One region of the Streptomyces sp. NPDC058008 genome, then DNA from elsewhere that is predicted to be linked to it. Evidence: riboswitches for the same ligand, from Rfam matches in the RefSeq annotation. Region 1 holds a riboswitch; each other region holds the start of a gene.
What was found. Region 1 has a riboswitch for cyclic di-AMP ahead of ACFVS9_RS05520 (M23 family metallopeptidase). Riboswitches for the same ligand answer to the same signal wherever they lie in the genome.

Region 1 (3,811 bases):
TACCGAATGCGCGGGAATGCGCATGTCCGAACCTCCGCCTTAATCCCCGCGAAACGCGGCCGATCGACGCCTGTTCTGTGACTCTATTGCAACCGGCCGGAATTTCCGACGGCGGGGTGGAATCCATGGATATCTTTTGGCCAGGGAGCACTTCCGCGAGGGGTTCGGCGGGCGTTGCCGGGAGGCACGCCGAAGGCCCCGGCGGATGCCGGGGCCTTCAAAGGAGCGGGTGCCGTGCGCCGTGCGGTCAGACCTGGACGCCGTGGGCCCGGAGGTAGGCGACGGGGTCCATGTCCGAGCCGTACTCGGGGGTGGTCCGGGCCTCGAAGTGCAGGTGCGGCCCGGTGGAGTTGCCGGTCGAGCCCGACAGGCCGATCCGCTCGCCCGAGGCGACGCTCTGGCCGACGGACACGCCGATCGAGGAGAGGTGGCCGTACTGCGTGTACGTGCCGTCCTTCATCCTGAGGACGATGTTGTTGCCGTAGGCGCCGCCCCAGCCGGCCTCGACGACCGTGCCGGCGCCGACCGCGACGACGGAGGTGCCGGACGCGGCACGGAAGTCCACACCGGAGTGGCTGCCGGAGGACCAGAGGGCGCCCCCGGACTTGTACCCGGTGGTGACGTGCGAGCCGGCGACCGGGAGGTGGAAGGAGTTGAGCCGGGCGCGCTCGGCGGCGCGGGCGGCGCGCGCCTTCTCCTCGCGGGCCTCCTCGGCACGGGCCGCCGCCTTGCGCTCGGCCTCGGCCTTGGCCTTCGCCCTGGCCTTCGCTTCGGCGGCGGCCTCGGCCGCGACGTCGGCCTGGTGCTGCTGGGCCTTCGCCTGGGCCTCGATCTGGGCGGCGAGGGTGGCGTCGAGGGCGACGGTCTGGGTCAGGCCGGTGCTCGCGGTGACCTCGGAGTCCGCGGCGAGGGCCGGGGAGGCGGTGGCGCCGATGACGCCGGTGGTGGCCAGGGCGGCGACGCCGGCGACCCTGGCGCTCTTGCGCGTCAGGCGACTCGGGGCGCGGTGCTTCCCGGTGGCACGGATGAACGCCATGGAGGGGCTGGTCCTTTCCTTCCTTCTCGCCTACCGGGTTAGCTGACGGGTTCGGAGCAGGAAGGTCTCCTACGGCCCCCGAGCCCCGTACGAGGCGCGAGGAACCGATTCACCCCAGGGACATGGTGGGTCCCCGGCTCCCCAGGCTCGCGCCTGACGGGGACTCGGCGATGGCTGTCCGGCGCCGCGGGCGCGGCAGTGGTTCGGCGGACAGCCCGGGCGACGCTAGAGCGGGCCCCTCGGCCCCACCAAACGGAAATGACCTTTTGTCGTACATCCCACAGGGCGAACAGTGATTTTTGCCGCGAAAAGGACACATGACAGAACCCCGGCGCGCAGGTGCTCGCCGGGGTCCGTCATGTCCGGATCCGTCAGCCGCTGACGACCGACACCTCACCGATGCCGAGCGCGCGCACGGGCTCGGCGATCTGCGCGGCGTCCCCGACCAGGACGGTGACGAGCCGGTCGACCGGGAACGCGTTGACCACGGCGGCGGTCGCCTCGACCGTGCCGGTCGAAGCCAGGCGCGCGTACAGCTGGGCCTGGTAGTCGTCCGGGAGGTGCTGCTCCACCTGGTCGGCGAGCGTGCCGGCGACGGAGGCCGCCGTCTCGTACTTCAGCGGGGCCACGCCCACGAGGTTCTGCACGGCCGTCTCACGCTCGGCGTCGGTGAGTCCCTCGGCCGCCAGGGTGCGCAGGACCTTCCAGAGGTCGTCGAGCGCCGGCCCGGTGGACTCGGTGTCGACCGAGCCGCTGATGGCGAGCATCGCGGCACCCGTCGCACCGGAGGAGGAGCCGGGCGCCGTCGAGCGCAGCACCTGCCCGAAGGCCCGGACACCGTAGGTGTAGCCCTTCTCCTCGCGCAGCACGCGGTCCAGCCGGGAGGTGAGGGTGCCGCCCAGGCAGTACGTGCCGAGGACCTGGGCGGGCCACACGCTGTCGTGCCGGTCCGCGCCGATCCGCCCGATCAGGAGCTGTGTCTGCACGGCGCCGGGACGGTCGACGATGACCACACGGCCGGTGTCGTCCGCGGTGATCGGGGGCACGGGGCGGGCCTGGCCGGCGTTGCCCGTCCAGTCCCCGACCGTGTCCGCGAGCAACGCGTCCAGGTCGAGACCGGTGAGGTCGCCGACGACGACCGCCGTCGCCGTGGAGGGGCGGACGTGGGCGTCGTAGAAGGCGCGCACGGCGGCGGCGTCGATGCGCCGGACCGTCTCCTCGGTGCCCTGGCGCGGACGCGACATCCGCGCCGTCGCGGGGAAGAGCTCACGGGAGAGCTGCTTGGCGGCCCGCCGGGCCGGGTTGGCCTGCTCGTGCGGGATCTCGTCGAGGCGGTTGCCCACCAGGCGCTCGACCTCGCTCTCCGCGAAGGCCGGGGCCCGCAGGGACTCGGCGACCAGGCCGAGTGCCTTGGCCAGCCGCGAGACCGGGACCTCCAGGGAGACCCGGAGACCCGGGTGGTCGGCGTGCGCGTCCAGGGTGGCTCCGCACCGCTCCAGCTCGGCGGCGAACTCCTCCGCGGAGTGCTTGTCCGTGCCCTCGGACAGGGCGCGCGCCATGATCGTGGCCACACCGTCCAGGCCCTCGGGCTCCGCGTCCAGCGGGGCGTCGAGGAAGATCTCCACGGCCACGACCTGCTGGCCGGGGCGGTGGCAGCGCAGCACGGTCAGCCCGTTGGGCAGGGCGCCGCGCTCCGGGGCGGGGAAGGCCCAGGGCCTGGCCTCGCCGGCGGTCGGCTGCGGGTGGTACTCCATCGCTACTCCAGTCACGGCGGCGTCGGTCACTTGTCGGCCCCCTCGTGCGCGTCGGTGCCGTCGGCCTCGTCGGCCGGTTCGACCGGCTCGTAGACCAGGACCGCGCGGTTGTCGGGGCGCAGGTGCGCCCGGGCGGCGGCCTTCACCTCGTCGGCGGTCACGTCGAGGACACGGCCCACGGCCGTCAGGGCGAGCTGGGGGTCACCGAACAGGACGGCGTACCGGCACAGTTCGTCGGCGCGGCCGGCGACCGTACCGAGGCGGTCCAGCCACTCGCGCTCCAACTGGGCCTGCGCCCGCTCCATTTCCTCCGGGGTGGGGCCCTCCTCGGCGAACCGGGCGAGCTCCTCGTCCACGGCCGTCTCGATCTGCGGCACCTCGACCCCACCGGACGTCTTGACGTCCAGCCAGCCGAGCGAGGGCGCTCCGGCGAGCCTGAGCAGCCCGAATCCGGCGGCGACGGCCGTACGGTCGCGGCGCACGAGGCGGTTGTGCAGACGGGACGACTCGCCGCCGCCGAGCACGGTCAGCGCCAGGTCCGCGGCGTCGCACTCGCGCGAGCCGTCGTGCGGCAGCCGGTAGGCGGCCATCAGCGCACGCGCGGGGACCTCCTCCTTGACGACCTCACGCAGCTGCTCCCCGATGGTGCCGGGCAGCGTGCCGTCGCGCGGGGGCTGCTTGCCGTCGTGGGAGGGGATGGAACCGAAGTACTTCTCGATCCAGGCGAGGGTCTGCTCCGGGTCGATGTCCCCGACGACGGAGAGCACCGCGTTGTTCGGCGCGTAGTACGTGCGGAAGAACGTCCGCGCGTCCTCCAGGGTCGCCGCGTCCAGGTCCGCCATGGAGCCGATCGGCGTGTGGTGGTACGGGTGGCCCTCCGGATAGGCGAGCGCGGTCAGCTTCTCGAAGGCCGTGCCGTACGGGACGTTGTCGTAGCGCTGGCGGCGCTCGTTCTTCACCACGTCCCGCTGGTTCTCCATGGACTCCTCGTCGAGCGCGGCGAGCAGCGAGCCCATCCGGT
Region 2 (3,811 bases), on a different contig from region 1:
GACGGCCTTCTCGACGCCCTTGCCCTGGTAGCGGTTGGGGTCACCGTCGCGAAGCTCGATGGCCTCGAACGCACCGGTGGAGGCGCCGGACGGAACAGCAGCACGTCCCGTGCTGCCGTCGTCGAGGCCAACCTCGACCTCGACCGTGGGGTTGCCCCGGGAGTCGAGGATTTCCCTGGCTACGACGACGTCGATGGACGGCACGAGGCATCTCCTTCTGGGATCTGACACTGGTTGTGCAGGGTCACTGTGGCCTTGCGCCACGAGCCTAACCGGCTCGGCCCGCTCCGTCGGCCGTCCGCCCGTCCCCTGGGACGAAAAAGCACTCAAGGGCCTTCATTACGGGCAAAGCGCCAGAATCTTACTGGCAAGTAACCGCAAGGACCGGGCGCACCCCCGGCGGCGCGCCCCGCGACAGGGCCCCGGGCACGCCGGCCCCGCAGGGCCCTGACACGGCCGCGGCCCGGCGCGCGGGGGGTCTGCGCGCCGGGCCGGGCCGCCGGGGCGGAGGAGGACCCCGGACCGCTCGCGGTTACTTCAGGTGGAGCTGCTGGCCCGGGAAGATCAGGTCGGCGTCGTCGACGATGTCGCCGTTCAGCTCGAACAGCTTCTGCCAGCCGCCCTCGACCTTCTCGGCGCCGGCGATCCTGCTGAGGGTGTCGCCGGCCTTCACCTTGTACTCGCCGTCACCCTTCTCGACCTTCTCGCCGGTCGGGGTGGTGACGGTCTTCTCGGGGGCCGTGCGCTTCTCGCTGCGCGTGGCGGGCTGCTCGGTCCCGCGCTCCGGCGCGGCCTTCGGGGCCGTGTCGCCGTTCTTCGCGGAGCCGGTGTCGACGCCCGGGTCCACACCGTCGTTCGTCAGGCCGCCGGCACCGGCGCAGGCCCAGGCGCCCGGGCCCTGGAGGTCGAGGAGCTTCTCGGCGACGGCTATCTGCTGGTCCTTGGTGGCCAGGTCGGCGCGGGCGGCGTACTGCGTACCGCCGGCGGCGGCCCAGCTGGACTGCGAGAACTGCAGGCCGCCGTAGTAGCCGTTGCCGGTGTTGATGGACCAGTTGCCGCCGGACTCGCACTGGGCGACGGCGTCCCAGGTGTCGACGGAGGCGGCCGAGGCGCCGGTCGCGCCCATCAGCGGCACGGCGACGGCGGCACCGGTGACGCCGGCCAGGGTCGCGATGCGGACGGCCCTGGACGGGCGGCGGTGCTTGCCCTTGCTGGAAAGCAGCATGGTTCTCCTCACCGACGCCTACGAGGTGAGCTGTCGGGTTCGGGCCTGTGAGTTGCCCGGCCACCCGCACTCGCGGACGGCTTCACCCCGAGCCGCACCCTCACCGTCTCGCGACGGCCGGGTCCGGCACCTACCTGGGTCCCCCGCTCCTGCCTACGGCGCTTTACGCGTGGGTCCCCTTCGGCCGACGGCAGGATTCGGCGTGACGGTCGAAGGTGCCCGCGGTGCGAGCGGCTCCGACCGTAAACACACGCAACCCCTACATTCAAAGATGGACATAACGAGCAATCAGCGCGTAACGGTTCGGGAGGACGGATCATTTCCGCAGGTCGGAGCCAATATGGACGGACCGGGCGGACGGGGCGCACCAGTTGAAGCAAAGAGACCCATGTCTCACTTACGCATAAGTGGACATAGGCCTCTGAACTGCCCCCGCTTTCGGGGTGTTTTCCCGTATTTGATCAGCTGGCGGCGGGAGTCTCCGTCTGCGCGTCCGACGCGAGGCCGAGGTCCAGGCTCTGGCCGGGAAGGATCAGGTCCGGGTCGGAGCCGAGCGCGTCCTTGTTGGCCTCGTAGAGCGCGGGCCAGCCGCCGGGCAGCTCCTGCGCGTCGGCGATCGCCCAGAGGTTGTCGCCCTCCTGGACGGTGTACGTCCCCTCGGCGCCCTGACGGGCCTCCGAGGCGCCGCGCGAGGCGTGCCTGCCGCCCTCACGGCTGTCGTCGAGGTCCGTTCCGGCACTGGCCTCGGGGGCCGGCGCGCCGCGGTGCTTCCCGGCCTTCGCGCCGTCGCCCTTCGCGGAACCGGAGGTCTCGGACGCCTCGGGCGACGGCGTGGCGGACGGAGTCGTGCCGCCCTTGCCCGCCCCGTCACCCTTGCCCGCCGTGTCGCCGGACGCGTCCTTGTCGGTGCCGCTCTCCGTGTCGGCCCCGTCCGTGCCGTCCGCCGCGTCGGCCGGGTCCGACACCTCGGGCGAGGGGGTCCCGGACGGTGTGGCGGTGTCCGAGGGCTCGGCGGTCGGGTCGGTGCCCGGGTCGACGCCCGGAAGCACGCCGTCCAGGGCCAGCCCGGAGATCACGGCGCAGCTGGGCCAGGCCTGCGGGCCCTTGGCGTCCAGCACCTTCTCCGCGACGGCTATCTGCTGCGAGCGGCTCGCGAGGTCCGCCCGCATGGCGTACGCCGTACCGCCGTACGCGTCCCAGGTGTCCTCGGTGAACTGCAGGCCGCCGAAGCGGCCGTTGCCGAGGTCGGCACTCCACATGCCGCCGCTCTCGCATTCGGCGACCCGGTCCCAGGTCGACGCGTCGGCGGCTTGCGCGCCGCCCGCACCGAGCAGCGGGATGGCGATGGCCGATCCGGTGACGCCTGCGGCGACGACGATGGCGGGTGCCTGGCGAGGGCGACGGTGTCTGCCGGTCGCGGAGCCCATGGGATTGCCTTCCGTGTGACTGACATGTGACGGGTGAGTCGAACGGTGAACCTAGCCCTACTCGAACGTGTGTCACAAGTCGATGCAGCGGAGATCACGTGAAAGTCACGGAGTTGACAATCTGTCACCTTCACCGGGCGGGCGCCCGGGACCGAACTCCACGGGAAGCGTGCGTAGTCCACGCATGATGAGCCCGCCGCGCCAGCGCAAATCGGCAGGTTCCGCAGCGAGCCGCAGGTCAGGGAGGCGTCGCAGCAGTGTCGCGAGCGCCACCTGGCCCTCCAGCCGCGCCAGCGGCGCCCCCAGGCAGTAGTGGATGCCGTGCCCGTACCCGAGGTGCTGATTGTCACTCCGTGCGAGGTCCAGGGTGTCCGCATCCTGGAATCTCTCCGGATCCCGGTCGGCGGCGGCCAGCACCACGAGAACGGGGTCCCCCGCCGCGATGTCCTGCCCTCCCAGCGTCACGGGCTCGGTGGCGTAGCGCCAGGTCGCCAGCTCCACGGGCCCGTCGTAGCGCAGCAGCTCCTCGATGCCCGTGGCGAGCAGTTCCGTCTCCCCCGCCGCCAGCGAGCGCTCCAGGCGCTCACGCTGGGCGGGATCGCGCAGCAGGGCGTAGGTGCCGTTGCCGATCAGGTTCACGGTCGTCTCGAAACCGGCGAACAGGAGGATGAAGGCCATCGCCGCGGCCTCGTTCTCGGTGAGGTGCTCGCCGTGGTCGCTCGCCCGGATCAGCCCCGAGATGAGGTCGTCACCGGGGTTCTCCCTCTTGCGGTGGATGAGCTCGGCGAGGTACCCGCGCATCTTCTTGACCGATCTGGCGACCCCGCCGCGCGGTCCGCCGCCGTGCCGGATCATCATGCCCGCCCAGTCGCGGAAGTCGTCCTGGTCCTCGCGCGGCACTCCCAGGAGGTCGCAGATCGCGTAGATGGGGAGGGGGAACGCGAAGTCGTGGATGAGGTCGGCCTCGCCGTTCCCGGCGAAACCGTCGATGAGGCGGTCCGTCAGCTCCTGCACGCGGGGCGCGAACTCCGCGACCCGGCGCGGGGTGAACGCCTTGGACACGAGCCGGCGCAGCCGGGTGTGGTCCGGCGGGTCGATGTTGAGCAGATGCGTCATCAGCTCGGCCTTGCGCTCCCCCGGAATGCCCGTCTTGCCCTTG
Region 3 (3,811 bases), on a different contig from region 1:
CTCGACCGGGACGCGGAGTTCTATCTCGGCGTGACGGACAGTCACCCCCGCTGGCCCCAGAAGCTCCCCGCGGCGGTGCGGCAGGACAACGGCCGCGGCATGGTCATCGTCCGCGCCCTCGCGAAGGAGTACGGCGGCCGGCTCGGCGTCAGCCCCACCCCTGACGGAGGCAAGACCGTGTCGGTCACTCTTCCCTGGCCGGTGCCCGTGCGGGTGTGAGGGCGGCGTACGAGCCCTCCCCCCGGGCAGTGCGGGCGGGAAGGCGGCGCACGAGCCCTCTCCGGTGCGGGCGGGACGGCGGGTATCTCACACGGCCGAGGCCCGGCCGAAGCCGCTGCGCAGCAACGCCATCAGCGTCGTTGCCGCAGCGGTGTTCCGGTCCCCCCGGTGCACCACGGAGATCGTCCGCCGGAAGGCCGCGGGCTCCAGGCGCCGTACCGCGAGCGGCGTCGGCGACATCGCGGCCACCATCTCCGGCACCACCGCCACGCCGAGACCCGCACTGACCAGGGCGCACACCAGGGCGTAGCCGGGAGACTCGCACACCACGGCGGGGGTGGCCCCCGCCTCCGCGAGTGCGCGCTCGACCCCGCGTCGCGGCGGATGGGCGGGCGCGCTGCTGATCAGGGGCCGGCCCGCCAGTTCGGCCACGGGCAGCGGCCCGCTGCCCTCGGAGAGCATCTGCCCGGGCGCGGTGACCAGCACCAGCTCCTCCGTGAGCAGCGGCTCGGCCGCCAGTCCTGCGGGCAGCGGCTCGACGGCCGCGGGCTCGTACGCGTGGCTCAGTGCCAGGTCCACGTCGCCCGCGGCCACCGCCGCGACCCCGGCGGGCGGCTCGTAGTCCGTCACGACCAGCTCCACATCGGGGTGCGCGCGCCGGAACGAGGTGAGCACCGGCGGCAGCAGGTGGATCCCCGCCGTCACGAACGTACCGACCCGGAGCCGTCCGCCGGACAGCCCGGCCAGCCGGGCCAGCTCGTGCCGTGCCCGGTCCATCTCGTCGAGCACGCGCCTGGCCCGGCCCGCCAGCAGTTCACCGGCTGCCGTCAGGCGGGCTCCCCGGTGGTGACGGACCAGGAGTGCCGTTCCCGCTTCCCGCTCCAGCTTGGCCAGCTGCTGCGAGAGGGCGGGCGCGGTGTAGCCCAGCCGGGCGGCGGCCCGTGTGATCGAGCCGGCCTCGGCCACCGCCACCAGCGCCGCGAGCCGCGTCGGGTCGTACATTAAGCGTTCCTTTTGGCAGACCCAGAAGATTGCAAGTACACGCTAAAGGGCCCGAGCGTCCAAGGTGGACCCATGGACGCACAACTGCTCGCTTTCGTCGCCGTGGCGGCCGGAATGGTGGCGCTGCCCGGCGCCGACTTCACCGTGGTCGTACGCAACGCCCTCGCATCCCGGGCCTCGGGGCTGGCCACCGCGGTAGGGGTCGCCGGGGGGCTCCTGGTGCACACCGCGCTGGCCGTCGCCGGACTCGCCGCCGTGCTCGTGACGATGCCCGTCCTCTTCCGCACCGTCCAGCTGCTCGGCGGTGCGTACGTGCTCTACCTCGGCCTCAGCGGGCTGTACGCGCTGCGACGCCGGAGCGCGGGGGGAGCGGACGCCGGGGAGGGCGCCCCGTCCCGGGCCCCCTCCCCGGTGGGATCGCTGCGTCAGGGTTTCCTGACCAACGCCCTCAACCCGAAGGCACCCGTCCTCTTCCTCAGCCTGCTGCCCCAGTTCGTCCCCGACGGGCAGCCGCCCCTGCCCAGGACCCTGCTGCTGGCCTCGGTCGTCGTGCTGCTCGCGCTCGTCTGGTTCCCGGCCGTGGCGCTGCTGGTGGACCGGCTGGGCCGGTGGCTGCGCCGGCCGCGTACCGCCCGTGCGATCGAGGGCGGCAGCGGCACGGCGCTCACCGCGCTGGGGCTCGTGCTGGTGACGGGGCCCCTGTTGCGCTGAGCCGGGCGGAGAAGGAGGTCAGCGGACCCTCCCGTACCAGACGTTCCCGGACCAGATCTTCTCCAGCCGGACCACGGCACCGGTCTTCGGTGAGTGCCAGATCTTCCCGCTGCCCGCGTAGATGCCGACGTGGTACACGCTGCGGCCCGCGTGGAAGAAGACCAGGTCGCCGCGTTTCCGCTGCGACCTGGAGATATGGCGGGTCTTGTTGTACTGCTGCTGGGCCGTCCGGGGGAGTTTCTTGCCGGCCTTCCTGAAGGAGTAGAGCGTGAGCCCGGAACAGTCGAACCGGTGCGGGCCCGTGGCGCCCCACCTGTAGGGCGCGCCCTTCTTCGAGGCGGCGATCTTCAGTGCTTGCGTCGAGTGGGCGGCGGCTTCGGCGTCGTTCACGAGACCCGGAGCCAGCATGGTGGTGCCTACGGCGAAGGTCAGAACCGAGGCCGTACCGACCCGGGCGAACAGAGACGGGACATGAACCTGCGCAGTCATGCGCAACCCTTCGTCAGCCGCCTGTGAAGGATGACCTGTCGGGTTCGGGCTGGCGAAGTTGCCCGGCCGCGTGATGCGGCTTCACCCCGAGGGCCGTCCGGACGTCCGGGCGGCCCGTTGTGCTCGGGTCCTCCACTCCTGCCGATCCACTCCTGTCGACCAGGCATCCGGACGGCGGCAGGACTCGGCGTCCGCCCGGACCGCCCCGCCGCGGTGGCGGGGGCTTGTCGTCCCAGGGATCTTTACTCACGCGCTGCCGGATTTCCTCGCGGAAGGTGCGATATGTGAGAGTCGTCACGACTGATCCGATCGAGTGGACGCGGTCCGCGCGCGGCCCTGGCGCGCGGACCCGACCAGCCGTGTACCAGCGGCGGAACGATGTATTCCGTTCAGCGTCCGCGCCGGTTGCGCAAGTTGGGCTGTCCCCCGGGCGGGGGACCTCCTACGCTGATCGAGCGAGGGAAACTCATCGGCCCGCCGGGCGTGTCGTGAAGACACCCCGAAAAGGCCAAGGGGGCGGCCGAGTCGGGGGCCGGGACGTTCAACTCGATGGCGGCGGAGGCACGGCGACCCGCCCGGCCCGACGCTCCCCGTCCAGCAGGCGCAACGCTCTGGCCAGGGTGTCCGCGTGGATCTGCGATTCACCCCGCTCGTGCATGGACACGAGCGCTTCCCGGAGGCCGACAGCCCGGGAGGCGAGGGCCTGGGCGGCCCGCAGCGCACCGTACGTGTCGCCGCCCCGGGCGGGATTGATGCGGCCGAGCTGGTCGAGCACCTCCAGGTAGCAGTCGATGAACTCGGCCTCGGCGCGGGTCAGTGCGGGAAGCGGCGGGAACTGGGGTGGGCGCATCGGGTGTTCACCTCGCGGAATGCGGCGGCTGGGACGGCGTGCGGTTCTCCACGACGTGGTCCACCAGTCCGAACGCCACGGCGGCCCGGGCGTCGAGGATGGTGTCCCGTTCGATGTCGGCGCTGATCTCCCGCGTCGAACGTCCCGTGTGGCGGGCCAGCATGGCCGTGAGCAGCTCGCGCTCGCGCGTCAACTCACGTGCCTGGATGTCGAGATCGGAGGGCTGGCCCCGCACCGGCTCGTCCAGGGCGGGCTGCTGGATGACTACCCGTGCGCCCGGCAGGGCATGTCGGCGCCCGGGAGCCCCGGCCGCGAGCAGGACGGCGGCGCTCGAGCCGGCCTGCCCCAGGCAGAAGGTCTCCACCTGGCAGGCCAGGAAGCGCATGGTGTCGTAGACGGCCGTCATGGCGTTGAAGGATCCGCCGGGAGAGTTGATGTAGAGGGACAGCGGCCGGTCGGGATCCGCGTGTTCCAGGTACATGAACTGCGCGATCAGGTCGCTCGCCGCGGTGTCGTCGACGGGTGTGCCGAGAAAGACGA

Region 2: linked by a shared signal. The riboswitch ahead of ACFVS9_RS22060 (transglycosylase family protein) and the one ahead of ACFVS9_RS05520 (M23 family metallopeptidase) in region 1 are both predicted to bind cyclic di-AMP.
Region 3: linked by a shared signal. The riboswitch ahead of ACFVS9_RS26290 (C40 family peptidase) and the one ahead of ACFVS9_RS05520 (M23 family metallopeptidase) in region 1 are both predicted to bind cyclic di-AMP.

Annotation. Positions count from the first base shown of each region.
Region 1 covers NZ_JBHVQX010000004.1:134,016-137,826, reverse strand. Annotated here, with positions in the region: gene ACFVS9_RS05525 (GntR family transcriptional regulator) at 1-24, opposite strand, end outside; gene ACFVS9_RS05520 (M23 family metallopeptidase) at 248-1,036, opposite strand; cyclic di-AMP (ydaO/yuaA leader) riboswitch at 1,049-1,216, opposite strand; gene ACFVS9_RS05515 (M16 family metallopeptidase) at 1,408-2,790, opposite strand; gene ACFVS9_RS05510 (M16 family metallopeptidase) at 2,817-3,811, opposite strand, start outside.
Region 2 covers NZ_JBHVQX010000021.1:91,539-95,349, forward strand. Annotated here, with positions in the region: gene eno (phosphopyruvate hydratase) at 1-204, opposite strand, end outside; gene ACFVS9_RS22060 (transglycosylase family protein) at 533-1,225, opposite strand; cyclic di-AMP (ydaO/yuaA leader) riboswitch at 1,226-1,396, opposite strand; gene ACFVS9_RS22065 (transglycosylase family protein) at 1,687-2,652, opposite strand; gene ACFVS9_RS22070 (cytochrome P450) at 2,758-3,811, opposite strand, start outside.
Region 3 covers NZ_JBHVQX010000029.1:89,873-93,683, reverse strand. Annotated here, with positions in the region: gene ACFVS9_RS26305 (ATP-binding protein) at 1-219, shown strand, start outside; gene ACFVS9_RS26300 (LysR family transcriptional regulator) at 307-1,221, opposite strand; gene ACFVS9_RS26295 (LysE family translocator) at 1,294-1,932, shown strand; gene ACFVS9_RS26290 (C40 family peptidase) at 1,951-2,421, opposite strand; cyclic di-AMP (ydaO/yuaA leader) riboswitch at 2,425-2,621, opposite strand; gene ACFVS9_RS26285 (hypothetical protein) at 2,963-3,271, opposite strand; gene ACFVS9_RS26280 (ATP-dependent Clp protease proteolytic subunit) at 3,279-3,811, opposite strand, start outside.